One region of the Alteromonas sp. 76-1 genome, then DNA from elsewhere that is predicted to be linked to it. Evidence: predicted binding sites of a transcription regulator. Region 1 holds the regulator's gene; each other region holds the start of a gene.
The links. Region 1 encodes sigma-54, which starts transcription at its own class of promoters, with help from an activator protein. Its sites were predicted from a motif close to GTTGGCACGNNNNTNGNNT; they were not measured.

Region 1 (5,393 bases):
GCATCTTCACGAATAATATCAACCACGTCATCAATGGTAATTCGGCCGACTAAGCGATGTTTCTCATCAACCACAGGGGCTGATAGCCAGTTATAACGTTCGAATAAACTCGCCACTTCATCATCTGGCATATGAACAGGAATCGCTTCAGACTCTTCATCCATCACATCCGATACCTTGGCTTCGGTTTCGGCGGTAAGTAATCGCGTTACTGGTACGATACCGACTAAATTGTCAGTTCGATTCACTACATAAAAAGTATCAGTGTTTTCAGGTAATTCGCCCTTAAGGCGAATATAACGAAGTACCACATCAATGGTTACGTCAGGGCGAAGAGTAATGGTATCTGTGTTCATGATGAACCCAGCAGTCTCTTCGCCGTAAGACAGCGCTTGTTCAGCTCTGAGTCTGTCTTGTGCATCCATTGAATCAAGAATGTCTTGCAGTACTGGTTCTGGAAGGCTGCTAAGGGTAACCGCTAAGTCATCGGTATCCATTTCTTCTAACGCGTCTACTACGTTGGCCGGCAGCATTTTGGTGATGATACCGTTACGTACATCGTCAGAGAGTTCTTCTAGAATATCACCGTGGAAATCACCATCAATAAGTTCCCATAGTTCGTCACGGGTGCGGCTTGGGCTAGATTCGAGAATATGTGCAACATCAGAAGGAGGCAATTCCAGCAGAAGCTTACGTACAGAAACAAATTGACCGTTAATTAACGCGCCATTAAGTGCCCTAATTTGGCTTTGTACGTATTTTGAGACCAGCGCTTCTGCCACTGCTTTCGCCTAAAAATGGAATTTCTATAATGATAGGATATCGCACTTGCCATGACGCTGTCATGACAAAAGCGCAGCAGAGACAGACAATTACAAGCTATATGATGAAATTATAGGCGGCTTTATACTGAAACCGTATAACAGGAGAGCACAGTATTACTCGTCTTCGTTGAAACGGCCTTCAATTAACGTTTCAATGGCATTTAATGCCGCTTCGGCATCATTACCTTCAACCACAACGTTAACTTGTTCACCTTGATGGCTTTCCAGCATCATTAAGCCCAGTACACTGTTTGCATCAGCTTTCTTATCGCCTTTTACCAACACGATTTTAGCGTCAAATTGATTAGCTAATTGAACCAGTTGCGTGGCCGCGCGCGCATGTAGGCCTAGCTTATTGACTATAGTTAGTGTTTTTTCAATGGTCATTACTAGTTTAACTCGCGGTGGCGAATTTGCACATCGGGGTGTATTTCGCCAAAGGTTTTCGCTAACGATTGTGCAATAAATACTGAGCGGTGCTGACCGCCAGTACAACCAATCGCAATGGTGACATAACTACGGTTATTGCGTTCCAAATGTGGCAGCCATGTAGTGATTAGGTTCTGAATTTGCCAAATAAATTTGGTTACAACAGGTTGAGAACCCAAAAATACTTCAACCGGCGCATCTAAGCCCGTTAAGTGCTTTAAATCTGGTTCCCAATGCGGGTTGGGTAAAAACCTTGCATCGAACACGTAATCTGCGTCTTTAGGAATACCGTGCTTAAAGCCAAACGATTCAAACACCAATACTAAGCGAGAGCTTTTCTTACCTAGAATTCGTTCGCGGATAAGTTCTGCGAGTTGATGAATAGTGAGTTTATCCGTATCAATATACAAATCGGCGCGTTCAACGATAGGCGCAAGTAAATCTGATTCGGCCTTTATAGACTCAGATAATGATTTGTTGAGTTTGGCTAACGGATGCAGTCGGCGGGTTTCGCTGAAACGCTTCACCAGCACATCGTCGCTTGCGTCGATGTACACAATGGTCATAGACCACGATGAGGGTAGGTAATCTAAAATTTCTACCAAGTCCGCTGGGTTTTTGGGCAGGTTTCTTACATCGATACTTACCGCAACTTGGTCATATTCATCAACCACGGTATGGGTAAGAGTAGGGAGAAGGTTAACCGGAATATTATCTACGCAATAGTAACCTAAGTCTTCAAGGGCACGTAGCGCAACTGATTTTCCTGAACCGGATCGACCACTGATAATAATCAGTTTCACCTGCATTTCTCCCTCTAAAAATATGGTGCTGTGCTTTTTTAGCTTAAAGCCGTAATAATGTCGTCACTGGTGGAGGCCCGTCTAATGGCTTTCACCGTTTCTTTATCACTTAGCTTACCCGCCACGGTAGCGAGTGTTTGTAAGTGACCTTCTGTTTTCTCTTCAGGCACCAACAAGGCAAAGAATATATCTACGGGCTGGTCGTCAAGCGCATCAAAATCGATGGCAGGGTGACTAGTTACAATAATGGCGATAACGTGTTCTAAACCCGGTAAACGACCATGAGGCAATGCAATGCCATTGCCAATCCCCGTACTTCCCATTCGTTCACGGGCAAGTAGGCTCGCTAGCACTGTGGCCTGATCGATGTCGGGATTATTCTTAGCGGCAATGTCGCTAATAATCTCAAGAATACGCTTTTTGCTATTACATTGAACCGCACACTCGGTGCGGTCCAAACTTACTATGGCTTGAATTTCCATACTAATATTTAGTGCTTTTTCAGCTTTTCCTTATGCTTGATAACTTGCCTGTCGAGTTTGTCGATCATGCTGTCTATCGCCGCATACATGTCTGTATTATGAGATGAAGCAAACACTTCTGCGCCGCTAAGGTGCATGGTGGCTTCGGCTTTTTGATTGAGTTTTTCGACGTTCAGGATGACATGCACATTAGATATGTGATCAAAGTGACGCTCTAGTTTGCTGAACTTAGTATCGACATAGCTACGCAAAGAGTCAGTAATTTCGACATGATGACCGGTAAGGTTGATTTGCATATTTCGTCTTCCTTAAATTATCAAGGCCTTTAGATAAGGCTTTTGCGTTGGTTTGACGGCGGAATCGATAACGATTCCCGGTATTTTGCTATTGTCCGCCGGGCTACTTTAATGCCTTGTTCGGCCAACAATTGAGCAATCTTGCTATCGCTTAATGGCTTGCTGGGCGTTTCCGCTGCCACAAGCTTTTTAATTAACGCGCGAATAGCGGTAGATGAACACTCACCACCAGATTCCGTTGCTACATGGCTAGAGAAGAAATACTTCAACTCGAAAATGCCACGAGGGGTATGCATATACTTTTGCGTGGTGACACGTGAAATGGTGGATTCATGCATATCTACCATTTCTGCGACATCATTTAGCACCATTGGTTTCATCATTTCTGGGCCGTGCTCGAAAAAGCCCATTTGTTGCTGCACAATACAGTTTGCTACTTTCATCAAGGTGTCGTTTCTTGACTCAAGGCTTTTTATAAACCACTTGGCTTCTTGCATATGCGAGCGAATAAATTGCGAATCGCTGCTGTTTTTAGAGCGTCGGCTCATGGCAGCGTATTGTTGATTTACGCTTAATTTTGGCAAGCTGTCGGGATTAAGTTCTACTACCCAACGGCCATTCTTTTTGTTTACCGAAACATCAGGAATAACGTATTCGGGTTCTTTAGTAATTAATGCACTGCCAGGACGAGGATTCAACGTTTGCAATAAGCGCATGGCTTCGCGAAGTTGATCTTCTTTCAAACGGCTCTTGCGCATTAACGTACGGTAATCTTTGCTGCTCAGCAGGTCTGAGTACTCATTAATAAGCTGTCTGGCTTCGGTGAGCCATGGCGTATCGTCTGAGAACTGGCGAAGCTGCACGAGCAAACATTCTTGCGGTGTACGTGAACCTGAACCAATAGGGTCGAACATTTGAATACGTTTTAGTACACATTCAACTTCGTCCATTTCTACCAACTCTTCAACATCGTCAGAGTTTACCGATTCTAAAATCTGTTCAATGGGTACGTTAAGGTAACCAGATTCATCAATGGAGTCGATAATGGCGGTAGCAATGGCGCGGTCTGTATCTGAAAACGGGGTTAAACGCATCTGCCAAAGCAAATGGTCTTGAATATTGTCGGTGGTTTCACCCTGAAACAGTTGGTCGTCATCATTATTCGATGGGCCAGGAGCGGGGGCAGAAGAGGCCGAGTAATACTCATCCCATGTGCTGTCGATTGGCAACTCGTCGGGAAGGTCGTTCTTTTCAAGCGCGTCACCAGCTTCCAACGAATCGCTAGATGCAGTGGGAGCCGCTTCCACAGAAGGGTCGTCACCATCCATGTTGTTTTTCTCAACCGGGTGGTCATCACCGCCTTCTTCAACTTCTAAAAGAGGGTTTGAGTCAAGTGCTTCCTGAATCTCTTGCTGCAGGTCGAGCGTAGACAACTGCAGCAGCTTGATTGCCTGCTGCAACTGCGGTGTCATGGTAAGTTGTTGACTGAACTTTAGCTGTAAAGATGGTTTCATCTACGTCTTATTTTTAAACTCTTGTTGTGAATATACCCGTGCTTAAAACTGAAAATGACAATTCGGTTACAGTAACTATAGCCTGAATTGTTCTCCTAGGTATACATCCCTTACTTTCTGATTACTTAAAACTTGTTCTGCCGTCCCTTGCGCGATGAGTTCGCCTTGGCTCACAATATACGCTTTCTCACACACATCCAGTGTTTCTCTTACGTTGTGATCGGTGATGAGGATTCCAATTCCTCTGTCACGAAGATGTTGAATGATCTTCTTTATATCATTAACCGATATAGGATCAACACCAGCAAATGGCTCATCAAGCAAAATAAATTGCGGATCGGCTGCTAATGCTCGTGCGATTTCTACTCGGCGGCGTTCACCACCGGATAAACTCATACCCGTACTATTACGTATATGGTTGATATTAAATTCATCAAGTAGCGCATCGGCTTCTTGTTCTTGTTCTGATGAACTTAACCCTTTACGGGTTTGCAAGATAGCCATGATGTTCTCAAACACCGTCAATTTTCTAAAAATAGAGGCTTCTTGCGGCAAATACCCAATACCGCGGCGAGCACGTTCGTGCATGGGCTCGTGAGTTAATTCGCTGTCATCAATACTGATTTTGCCCTTATCTAAGGGAACTAAGCCAACAATCATGTAGAAGGTAGTCGTTTTACCGGCACCATTAGGGCCGAGTAGTCCAACGATTTGCCCCGTCGATACTGATAAGCTTACATCGCGAACCACTTGACGTGCTTTATAAGCCTTTGCAAGGCTCTGTGCGCTCAACGTTGCCATGATTAGTTGTCGTCCGCCTTATCGTCTTCGTTATTCGATGACGCTTTACGTATTGCCTCAGGGGTAAATACGGTAGTGACTCTGCCACCTTCGCCGTCTTCGCCGCCTGTTGCAAGTAATTGTTCAGTGACCATGTCGAAGGTAATCTTGTCGCCTTGTACTTTACTGGTGTCTTGCTGTAGCTCAGCATTTCCTTGTAAAGAAATAGTTCGATTTACTACTTCATAGCGAATTTCATTGGCCT
Region 2 (5,393 bases), 2.1 Mb from region 1:
CTCGTTCGGCGGTCACTTCAAGGGGCTTTTCGCAAATAATGTGTTTACCCGCTTTGGCTGCAGCAGATATGGGCTCTAAATGAAACCCTGATGGGGTGCATACGGTAATAACATCAATATTGGGAGAATTTATAAAAGAAGCATAATCGTCAAAAGGTGTGCAGTTATGTTTCTGTGCGAAGGCGTTCGCTTTTTCAGTTGAACGTGAATAAATCCCTGTTAGCTCTGCATTAGGTATAGCGTTAATAGCCTGAGCATGAAAATCCGCGATCATGCCAGCGCCGACAATGCCAAATCGATACATTCCTTGTTCCTTTTTTAAACAGTTTGCAAAAAGTATAGGGAAAGTTAGCGCTCTAGACTAGCTTTAAATAAGGGAATAAAGAGAGTAGAAGTAAAGGGAGCAGGAATAAAGAGAACAGAGTACATTAATTCCTAAATTCACACTGATCTCATTCTCTTACCTCATTATTAAAACAAAACTTTTCCAGCGGGCTTAAAAATCGGTATGTTATTGCGGGTATTCGTTGTAGCCGAGGAAGCTAAATGCAAGAAGCCACCAAATCTGAACCATCGTTAACGGAAGGCGCTATTGTCGGCCACATGGTGCGGCTTGCTATCCCGGCATCAACGGGCATGATCTTCAATACACTGTATAACCTGACCGACATTTGGTTTGCGGGCTACTTGTCAGATAATGCACTTGCCGGTTTATCTATCGCGTCCAGCGTTTTCTTTCTACTGCTGTCTATTGGTATTGGCATTCAAACTGGGGCTTCTGCAATGATTGCGCCGGGGGCGGGTAGGGGAGAAACCCACGAAGTGAAAGGCTGGCTAGATAACGTAAGCGGCCTTGCCATTGCCTTTAGTGCGGTGTCGTGTGTAATAGGATTTTTTGCGGCGCGTCCGTTGGTGGTTTTACTTGGCGCTGAACCTCATATCGAGCCGCTTGCCATGGAATATTTATGGGTAACGTTAGCCGGCTCGGTAGGCTTCACCTTATCTTTCGGGGCGGCGGGCGCGTTGATGGCACTAGGCGATACCAAATCTAACCGAAATGCACTCATGATTGGTTTCTTTGCCAATTTTGGGCTGAACCCCTTCTTTACTTTTATACTCGACTTAGGGGTAAGCGGTATAGCGCTAGCCACCGTGGTGATTAAGTTTGCCACCGCGTTTTACCTGTTCCGGGTACTGATGAAGCGTTTAAACATATTGGTAATGCCCACTTTTGATAAAGAGCGTTGGCAAAAGCTACTTAAACAAATTGTGCCCGCTAGCTTCAATATGCTCACTATTATTTTAGGTGGTTTTATTACAGTGGCGCTTATCGGTCAATTTGGTAGTGAGCATGTGGCAGGGTATACCGTTGGGCTGCGTCTAGAGCAGGTGTTGTTACTACCAGCGTTAGGGTTGAATAGCGCGGTAATGGCCATAGCGGGTCAGAATATGGGCGTAAAAAAATACGACCGTGTGGCTGAAACGTACCGCAAGGGGTTACTAATCGGTTTCTTTATGGCGGTAGTGTCTATTCCCGTTATGTATTTTCTATCGCCGCTGGCAATGAGCCTTTTTACTAACGACAGTGCCATTAAAAATACAGGAATAACGTACCTTAGAATTGATACATTAGCTTTTTATGCGTACGTGGTTTTGTTTCAAAGTGTGGCTATATTGCAGGCAATGCAAAAGCCTATGTTTCCCATGTATTTAGGTATAGCCCGTCAACTTGTTGTGCCCGCTTCAATAAACTATGTACTGATTGTAGTGTGGGGCTACCCCATGGTGTCTATGTTTTACACCATCGTTACAGTGGTTATTTTAAGCGCCGTCATTGCTTTCTTTTATACCAGAAGAGAGATAAACAGGGTTAAATTATGAATTGGCTTGTATTCAATCTTGCAGATTTATTTAACAGATGTGTTATGGGAACAGGTCGCAAAAATTAACCAACGTTTCGATACCTCTTATAAGTGCTTACACTTTTAAGAGGTATCAATTTGGCAGTGTTATTTTGACTGGCGTTTGTCTAGTACATATTGAACGGCCATTCTGGCAACGCCTGCTCCAATGCCTGATACTACAGCCCAGGTTACGGCCTCTTTAAGGTCTGTATTTTCACTTTCTTTGTCTTTCGGGGCGGGGTCGTTAGTCACTTTTTCCCACGACTTTTGAAGCGTTTTTCTCGCTAGAATTCCTGCAGATGCAGCGGCAAGACCGATACCTACGTTCGTAATGCGTTGTTTGTTGCTCATAATGATCTCCATTGATGAAGCGTAAATTAAAAAAACAGCCATTAATCAAATGACTAATGGCTGTTTATTACAGACTCTCGCAAAGTCTTAAAACCAATTTTTTACTTCGGCTTTCGTTTAACTTTTGCCTTTAACCATATTCATAACAACTGAAATGATCAGTAGGATAACGAAAACACCGAATATAATTTTGGCGATACCCGCTGCAGAACCAGCAATTCCACCAAATCCTAAAACTGCTGCAACTAATGCAACTACTAAAAATATTAAAGCCCAACGTAACATAATGTATCCCTTCAGTTTGTGAGTTAATGTGAGTTAGTTATGGAGTTGCAAACCACAGGCCTACTTTGCCAGATTGTTTTAAATTGTTGCTCAAAATAGCGTCAGAATGCGGCTTGTAGCCCGATTTTATCGACAAAAAGAAGTGCGTTTTTTGCGCCGTAATATATGTAACGACTAGAGAGGATGACTATTTTACCGAATAAAACTGTAAATATTTCTCGAATGATGGGGCTAGAAAATAATAGTGTTACGCATAAAAGAGGCAGAGTACTTTTATCCATTTCCTTACAAAAATACTCTGCCCCCATTTCATTTAGCTAACAGTCACCACTGCTTTTTGTTTGGCTTCTTTAGAAGAATGAAGCGCATCGTTGAGGTTTTGAAAAGCAAACACTTGAGGTATTTCTACCACTATTTGCTGCTCTGTTATTTGCCTTAACAAGGTTTCACCGTCGTTCATAAGACGCTGCCACTGCGCTAAATCACCGAAATCGTGCAAAGCGCCTAGGGCTATTTCGTGATATGAAATTGTGCGGGTAAACGGTTCATCTACAGGCTCTTCAATGCGCCCTAAGATACTCACCACATGACCATTCGCTTCCAATAAAGGTACAAGGTTTTTGGCGTTATCAGGGCCATTTGCATCGAAAAGTGCGTAAAAGCTTTGGCCTGTTGGGGCATCACTATGAATGGCTTTCACACCCATTACATCCGCTTGCGCTTGAGTGAAACTGCTGGATATAACGTGCACATTAAAGCCGGCCTGCGATAACAGTTGGGAAAGCAGCTTGTTTACCGCTCCCATTCCGCTAACGAGTACATCAGCACCTTGCCTAACGGGTACTTTACTGAATGCTTGCCACGCCGTTAGCATGGGGCATGGCAGGGCCGCAGCCAATGCAAAGTCCATACTTTCAGGCACGTCCATTACGCGGCTTGCGTATACCTGTGTATGATCTGCAAAACTACCGTTCTCGCTAAGACTATGATGATAAGCAACGCGCTTTCCCAATAACCCGTTATCCACACCATCGCCCACGGCAATAACAACGCCTGCGCCGTCGACACCTGGCACATGGCCTTCTTGCCAATCGCGGGGATTATCGTCGATAAACTTCCAGTCTACTGGGTTTATACCAATCGCATAATTACGCACCACAATACGCCCAGCCGCTGGTGCCGAGATTACCTGCTCGTCATGCACTAGTGGCTTACCTGCTTGTTGAAATTGCCAAACATTCGCTTGCATAATACCTATCTAATACCTCTCTAATCCCACTCTGGGGCAAAGTCTGGTGTGGCCTGACGATCGCCGCAGTCTAGTGCGTCAATTTTTGCAATGTCTTCTGCGTCAAGCGTTAGCTCAAGTGCTTTGAAATTGGTTTCCAAGTTCTTACGTTTGGTAGACGATGGAATAGTCACAAGGCCATTGGCAAGCTCCCAGGCCACAACCACTTCAGCCGCGCTCACCCCGTGCTTCTCTGCAATGGCAACAATGGTGTCGTCTTTAAGCACTTTGCCTACGGCAAATGGCATGTAGCCGGTAACAACAATGCCGTGCTTGTCGCACACGGCGCGCACTTTATCATTGGTCAGATAAGGATGAACTTCAACTTGGTTAGTGGCAATAACACCTTGACCTAAAATACCTACGGCTTGTTCAACTTGAGCCACCGTAAAGTTAGAAATGCCGATTTCTTTGGTAAGGCCTAACGTTTTCACTTTTAGTAACTCACCTAAGTATTCTTCCATGCTTTCACCGTTTTCTGGTGACGGCCAGTGAATAAGCAGTAGGTCTACGTAATCTAGCTGAAGTTTTGCCAAGCTTTCTTTTACACTGTCAACAAAGCTCGCTTTGTTTAGCTTATCGTTCCACACTTTGGTGGTAACGTATAAATCTTCACGTGCTACGGCACTGTCTTTAATAGCCCGGCCCACGGCTTCTTCATTGCCATAAATTTGTGCGGTATCAATGTGGCGGAAACCTACTTCTAGGGCCATCGTCACGCTGTTATATGCTTCTTCATCTTTTAAACGAAATGTGCCTACACCCAGTGAAGGAATTTTAGACTGTGACTGATTTACGTTAGGCATGATGCCTCCTTGTTAATTTCCGTTACTAATGAAAATGCGGTAGAACGTGCTCAGCAATTCGCTGCATTGCGTCTTCAACCGGCAGCGTATTTCGCCTGAAGTGAAGGCCAATATGGTTAACGCCCGCGCTTTTCATTGCCTTAAGTTCTTTGATAAGCCCGTTTACGCCAGTTTCAACCCCGAATCGGTGGCGTTTTATCGGCGCTTCGTCGTCTTCAACCAAATTAAGATGGATAAAGCTAACGTAAGGTTTATTACCTGCAACTTCCCGCCATAAGGCTACGCGTTTTATATGATCGTTTGGCGTACCAGGGTAGGCGAGCCAACCGTCCATGTTTTCCCCAACCCATTGTGGGCTTTGCTGTGCAAGTCCGGCAACATAAAGCGGCGTATCAACTAATTCAGACTGCGAATTAGGAAGTACCTCCATGCCCTTGGTTAATTGCGCATTGCCGTGTTTTACAATGTCGAGCGACTGCCTAAATTGTTCACCCCGGGTGTTAAAGTCGACACCAAAAAGCGGATATTCAACAGGGCGGTCGCCGCTTGCCACGCCAAGAATTAGCCGGTTACCGCTAAGCTTTTGTACGCTCGCCGCGGCTTTCTTTACTAACCAAGGTTGGCGTAAAGGCAGAACGACGGCCGCTGTGCCTAGTAAAATATTGTCAGTAATACCGGCAAGGTAGCCAAGGTAAGTGAAGGTTTCAAAAACTTGTGCGGCATCGCCAAAGTTTGGGTCATATATAGGCACATCGCGTA
Region 3 (5,393 bases), 1.4 Mb from region 1:
CGGAGAAGCTCTTGATCGAAGCCCCGGTAAACGGCGGCCGTAACTATAACGGTCCTAAGGTAGCGAAATTCCTTGTCGGGTAAGTTCCGACCTGCACGAATGGTGTAACCATGGCCACGCTGTCTCCACCCGAGACTCAGTGAAATTGAAATCGCAGTGAAGATGCTGTGTACCCGCACCTAGACGGAAAGACCCCGTGAACCTTTACTACAGCTTGGCACTGAACATTGAACCTACATGTGTAGGATAGGTGGGAGGCTTCGAAGCACAGTCGCTAGATTGTGTGGAGCCGTCCTTGAAATACCACCCTTGTATGTTTGATGTTCTAACATTGGTCCCTTATCGGGATTATGGACAGTGTCTGGTGGGTAGTTTGACTGGGGCGGTCTCCTCCCAAATAGTAACGGAGGAGCACGAAGGTTAGCTAATCACGGTCGGACATCGTGAGGTTAGTGCAATGGCATAAGCTAGCTTAACTGCGAGACAGACACGTCGAGCAGGTACGAAAGTAGGTCATAGTGATCCGGTGGTTCTGTATGGAAGGGCCATCGCTCAACGGATAAAAGGTACTCCGGGGATAACAGGCTGATACCGCCCAAGAGTTCATATCGACGGCGGTGTTTGGCACCTCGATGTCGGCTCATCACATCCTGGGGCTGAAGTCGGTCCCAAGGGTATGGCTGTTCGCCATTTAAAGTGGTACGCGAGCTGGGTTTAGAACGTCGTGAGACAGTTCGGTCCCTATCTGGTGTGGGCGTTGGATGATTGATGGGAGCTGCTCCTAGTACGAGAGGACCGGAGTGGACGAACCGCTGGTGTTCGGGTTGTCATGCCAATGGCATTGCCCGGTAGCTACGTTCGGAACGGATAACCGCTGAAAGCATCTAAGCGGGAAGCCGGCCCAAAGATGAGTCATCCCTGACTTTTAAAGTCCGGAAGGGTTGTTATAGACGATGACGTTGATAGGCAGGATGTGGAAGCGTTGTAAGGCGTTAAGCTAACCTGTACTAATTGCCCGAGAGGCTTAACCATACAACGCCCAAGAGGCTTTATAATCTTGAGTGTTGTAAGACAAAGCTAATAGCAACTAGAGTAGTAGTACTCAGTGCTCAAAAGATTGATTACGTGAATATCAGAATTCCTAAATTGTTAATTATTAAAGTAATATGGACTGAATAAGTCGGTATTACGCAAACAAACGTTTGCAAAAGTTTTTGCTTGGCAGCCATAGCGATACGGTACCACCTGATCCCATTCCGAACTCAGAAGTGAAACGTATTAGCGGCGATGGTAGTGTGGGGTTTCCCCATGTGAGAGTAGCACACTGCCAAGCTCCCATTCGAAGAAAGGGCTATCCTAACGGATAGCCCTTTTTTTATGCGTGTAAGAAAGTGAAGCTAGGCAGGTTCTAAATCTGCATTACTCATTGTATGAAAACAAAGATACTTACTGCTTACCTTTCATTTTCAGATAATGTTCAAGTTCTGTTTTGGTGAGTGCCCCATCCCCATCTTTATCCATTTTAGTGAAGTTTCCGTCTATATTGGCTTTTGATACTTCAGCAGATGACAATGTACCATTTTCATTTAAGTCCGCTTTTTCAAAATTAACAACAACTGCTGATACCATGGCACTGTTTTCTACGTCATCTACCTTTTCTACGCTAACGGCGTCTTCTACACTATTTTCGTCAACTGTCGCGATAACATCCTCACTGAACTTGCTGGTGTTTGCTTTTACGTATTTGTTAAATTCAGAAAGGTTTATAGCAGAGTCACCGTTTGTGTCTATATTTTCTAGATAAGGCGCTAATGATGTTCCTTCCAATTCACTTGATGTGAGTAATTCGTCACCATCAGAATCTAAACCTGTAAAACTAGTTTCTATCTTACCGTTGGACGAGGCCATTACCGAACTCGTAATTAGTGTGCTCATTAACATAGAAAGTGAAAGCTTTTTCATAATAAACTCCATTTACTTTAGTGCGTTCTGCTTAGAAAGAGACAAAACGTTTCAGTGTAACAAGTAAAGATTCATATTTTATGCCACCACCTAACTTTCTGATTTTTTGACTAATAACAGAAAGAAGTCGACGGGCACTGGTTAAGAACTCTGCAGTGTGTGAAATATATACAGGGGACTTTCACCTCAACCAATCCCTCTAAACCGCTTTTAATTAACATCAGCTTCACCTACCATTAGCGCATTATTATTCTTCAATAAAGTGCTATGCCCTCATTACAGCAATATCATACTTTTTCTTTAGCTTCGAATTGCACATCTATCGTCGAATTCGACTCTATAGACTCATTTTTACAAGCCTACAATCCAGAAGTTAATACATATATTTTAGGCGGCGGAAGTAACTCTGTATTTTTGGATGACTTCGAAGGTGTGGTGCTAGTAAATAAAATTAAGGGTATTAGCCACTACGACACCGAATCACATCATCATATTAGTGTTGGGGCGGGGGAAGATTGGCATGAGTTTGTGTCGCTGTGTATGCAAAATGAATGGTTCGGGCTGGAAAATTTAGCGTTGATCCCAGGTTCCGTAGGCGCATCACCTATTCAAAATATTGGGGCTTACGGTGTAGAGGTACATTCCTTCATAGATTCTATAGAAGCGATACTACTTGAAACAAAAGAGCCCTTTCTTATTAAGGGGGCTGATTGTCAGTTTGGTTACCGCGATAGTATTTTTAAACACGCCTTATATGGTAAAGCGCTTATCACCAAAGTGAATTTTACACTTCCCAAGGCGTACGACGTTGTGGCGAGTTATGGTGAATTGTCGGCTATAGACTCCCCTAGTGCGAAAGATATTTTTAATAAGGTAATAAAAGTGCGAAAAGCCAAGCTTCCTGATCCTAAGCAGCTTGGAAATGCAGGTAGTTTCTTTAAGAACCCTGTTATTGCATTAGCGCATTTTGAAGAACTGAAATGTCATTATCTTGATATACCGAGTTACCCGGTGTCAGAAAATCAGGTAAAAGTACCTGCTGCATGGCTTATCGATCAGATGGGTTTTAAAGGAAAGGCGCTTAATGGCGTTAGGTGTCATCCCACACAGCCGCTAGTATTAACTAATATAGGAAACGCGCAGGGTAATGACCTAATTGCCCTAGCTAAAGAGATAATGAATTCGGTAGAAAGTGAATTTAAAATAACGCTCGAGCCAGAAGTGCGTTTAGTCGGCAAGGAAGGACTCATTCAATTATGAGACAGCAATTATGAGACAGGCATCGAAATCAGTAAGAAAACATATTTTGGCCTTGTTGTCTGATGGACACTTCCATTCAGGTGAAACCATAGCGCAACAAGTTGGCCTTTCCCGTACCGCTGTTGCTGGCCATATTTCTCAGCTTTCAGACTGGGGATTAGATGTTTTTAAAGTTAAAGGTAAGGGTTACCGTTTAGAGCGAGGTTTTTCTTTGTTAAATGCAGAGAGTATTAAGAAGCACTTAGGTAATTCTAAGCGCGCCATGATAGATGTTGAATCGGTTTTACCTTCCACTAATACTGAAATGAAAAAGCGAATCGCAAATGCCCGTCATGAATTAGCCGATGGTGATGCAATATTTGCTGAAATACAAACGGCGGGTCGTGGTCGTCATGGTAGAACTTGGTTGGCGCCTGTTGGCGGTAGCTTAACGTTTTCTATGTACTGGTCTTTTCCAGATGGTTACCAAAGCATGGCAGGTTTGTCATTAATGGTGGGTTTGGCAGTATGTGAAGCATTGAAAGACTTTGGCGTAGATGATACCGAACTGAAGTGGCCTAACGACATTTACCTTCAAGGTAAAAAGCTCGCTGGCATTCTTATAGAAGTTGAAGGCCAAATTGGTGCTACTGCGCATTCTGTCATTGGAATAGGTTTAAATGTGTGTGTACCTGATAGCCAATATGACGTTGGACAACCTCATAGTGACTTAACCTCTTATTTAGGACACACGCCAGATAGAAATAGTTTAGCGGCAGCCATAATAAAATCACTTTGGACATTGTTACCTAAGTTTACCCAGCAAGGTTTCGGCCCGTTCGCACCCCATTGGGAAGCGCTAGACTTGTATGCAGATAAAAGAATTGTGCTACAAATGGGCGAAAAACGTTTTTCAGGTATTGATAGAGGCGTAGATGCCAGCGGTGCGTTGTTGGTTGAAACGCAAGATGGCATTACTCGATTCCACGGTGGAGAGGTTAGCTTACGTGGTAACCGATAAAAATATCGTTTTAGTGGACGTTGGTAATACTCGATTTAAATATTGTTTGTTATCTGATGCTGAAAACGAGCCAACGGCCACAGAAAAGTTATCCGATTTACTTTCTTTTATCGATGAACAGCAAAATATTTCCCACTTATATTTAGCCTCAGTACGAAAAGCCGATGCGGTCGAACAAATTTTCGCCGCCTGCGAACAAAGAAATATTGCCGTTGAAGAGAAAAATACAGAACGAGAAGCCTTCGGCATAAAAAATAGTTACGAAAACGAAAAAAAAATGGGGGTCGATCGATGGCTTGCCATGGTTTGTGCTGCAGAAAAAACACAAAAAGCATTTTTTGTGATGGATGTGGGCACAGCAATTACAGTTGATTTTGTGGTGAATGGTCAACATTTAGGCGGTTGGATCACACCAGGCTTTCAAGTAATGAAACAAGCATTACTTAATTCCACTAAGAAAGTGTATGCAAATGACGAAATTCCGACCAGTCTCAGCCTAGGCAACGATACCGAAGAATGTGTTGCAACAGGGTGCTATGCAGCAGTGTATGGTGTTTATTTGAGCGCTGTTGATTACTTATCCAGCAAACAAACCGATTTTGATATAATTTTAGGGGGTGGAGACAAAAAAATGTTTGCATTCCTTGAAAGCGATGTTAGGATTCGTCCCGCTCATTTGGTGGTGCAAGGTTTGGCCCGCTACGCAAGAAGCGAGCTTCTTACGTAACTGGTTTGATTGATAAGTTTTTATCGGTCAAAAAAGAAAAAGTAAAATTTTTCAAAACAACACTTGCACTGAGTAATTCATTACTCTAGAATGCGCACCCACTTGATGTAGTGCCGACTTAGCTCAGTTGGTAGAGCAACTGACTTGTAATCAGTAGGTCGCCAGTTCGACTCCGGCAGTCGGCACCATCAATCTGGAGGGGTACCCAAGCGGTCAACGGGATCAGACTGTAAATCTGACGGCTCAGCCTTCGCAGGTTCGAATCCTGCCCCCTCCACCACTTTTTTATGAGGTGGCCAGAGAATTAGGATTTGCGAGCATCGTATAATGGCTATTACCTCAGCCTTCCAAGCTGATGATGTGGGTTCGATTCCCACTGCTCGCTCCAAATCAGTGCTGATATAGCTCAGTTGGTAGAGCGCACCCTTGGTAAGGGTGAGGTCG

Region 2: a site for sigma-54 is predicted at 2,586-2,604, ahead of ALT761_RS15200 (DUF1328 domain-containing protein). Genes of this name have one in related genera too.
Region 3: a site for sigma-54 is predicted at 2,032-2,050, ahead of ALT761_RS17580 (EF-hand domain-containing protein). Genes of this name have one in related genera too.

What each region holds. Positions count from the first base shown of each region.
Region 1 covers NZ_LR136958.1:856,852-862,244, forward strand. The annotation lists gene mgtE (magnesium transporter) at 1-782, opposite strand, end outside; gene ALT761_RS03605 (HPr family phosphocarrier protein) at 939-1,211, opposite strand; gene rapZ (RNase adapter RapZ) at 1,214-2,056, opposite strand; gene ptsN (PTS IIA-like nitrogen regulatory protein PtsN) at 2,095-2,538, opposite strand; gene hpf (ribosome hibernation promoting factor) at 2,547-2,834, opposite strand; gene ALT761_RS03625 (RNA polymerase factor sigma-54) at 2,864-4,348, opposite strand; gene lptB (LPS export ABC transporter ATP-binding protein) at 4,424-5,149, opposite strand; gene lptA (lipopolysaccharide transport periplasmic protein LptA) at 5,152-5,393, opposite strand, start outside.
Region 2 covers NZ_LR136958.1:3,518,929-3,524,321, reverse strand. The annotation lists gene ALT761_RS15215 (Gfo/Idh/MocA family protein) at 1-304, opposite strand, end outside; gene ALT761_RS15210 (MATE family efflux transporter) at 547-1,881, shown strand; gene ALT761_RS15205 (DUF4235 domain-containing protein) at 2,010-2,255, opposite strand; gene ALT761_RS15200 (DUF1328 domain-containing protein) at 2,373-2,540, opposite strand; gene ALT761_RS15195 (alcohol dehydrogenase catalytic domain-containing protein) at 2,854-3,789, opposite strand; gene dkgB (2,5-didehydrogluconate reductase DkgB) at 3,810-4,634, opposite strand; gene ALT761_RS15185 (TIGR03571 family LLM class oxidoreductase) at 4,660-5,393, opposite strand, start outside.
Region 3 covers NZ_LR136958.1:4,151,439-4,156,831, reverse strand. The annotation lists rRNA gene ALT761_RS17590 (23S ribosomal RNA) at 1-1,032, shown strand, start outside; rRNA gene rrf (5S ribosomal RNA) at 1,218-1,333, shown strand; gene ALT761_RS17580 (EF-hand domain-containing protein) at 1,447-1,962, opposite strand; gene murB (UDP-N-acetylmuramate dehydrogenase) at 2,230-3,222, shown strand; gene birA (bifunctional biotin--[acetyl-CoA-carboxylase] ligase/biotin operon repressor BirA) at 3,233-4,222, shown strand; gene ALT761_RS17565 (type III pantothenate kinase) at 4,209-4,949, shown strand; tRNA gene ALT761_RS17560 (tRNA-Thr) at 5,062-5,137, shown strand; tRNA gene ALT761_RS17555 (tRNA-Tyr) at 5,145-5,229, shown strand; tRNA gene ALT761_RS17550 (tRNA-Gly) at 5,263-5,337, shown strand; tRNA gene ALT761_RS17545 (tRNA-Thr) at 5,345-5,393, shown strand, end outside.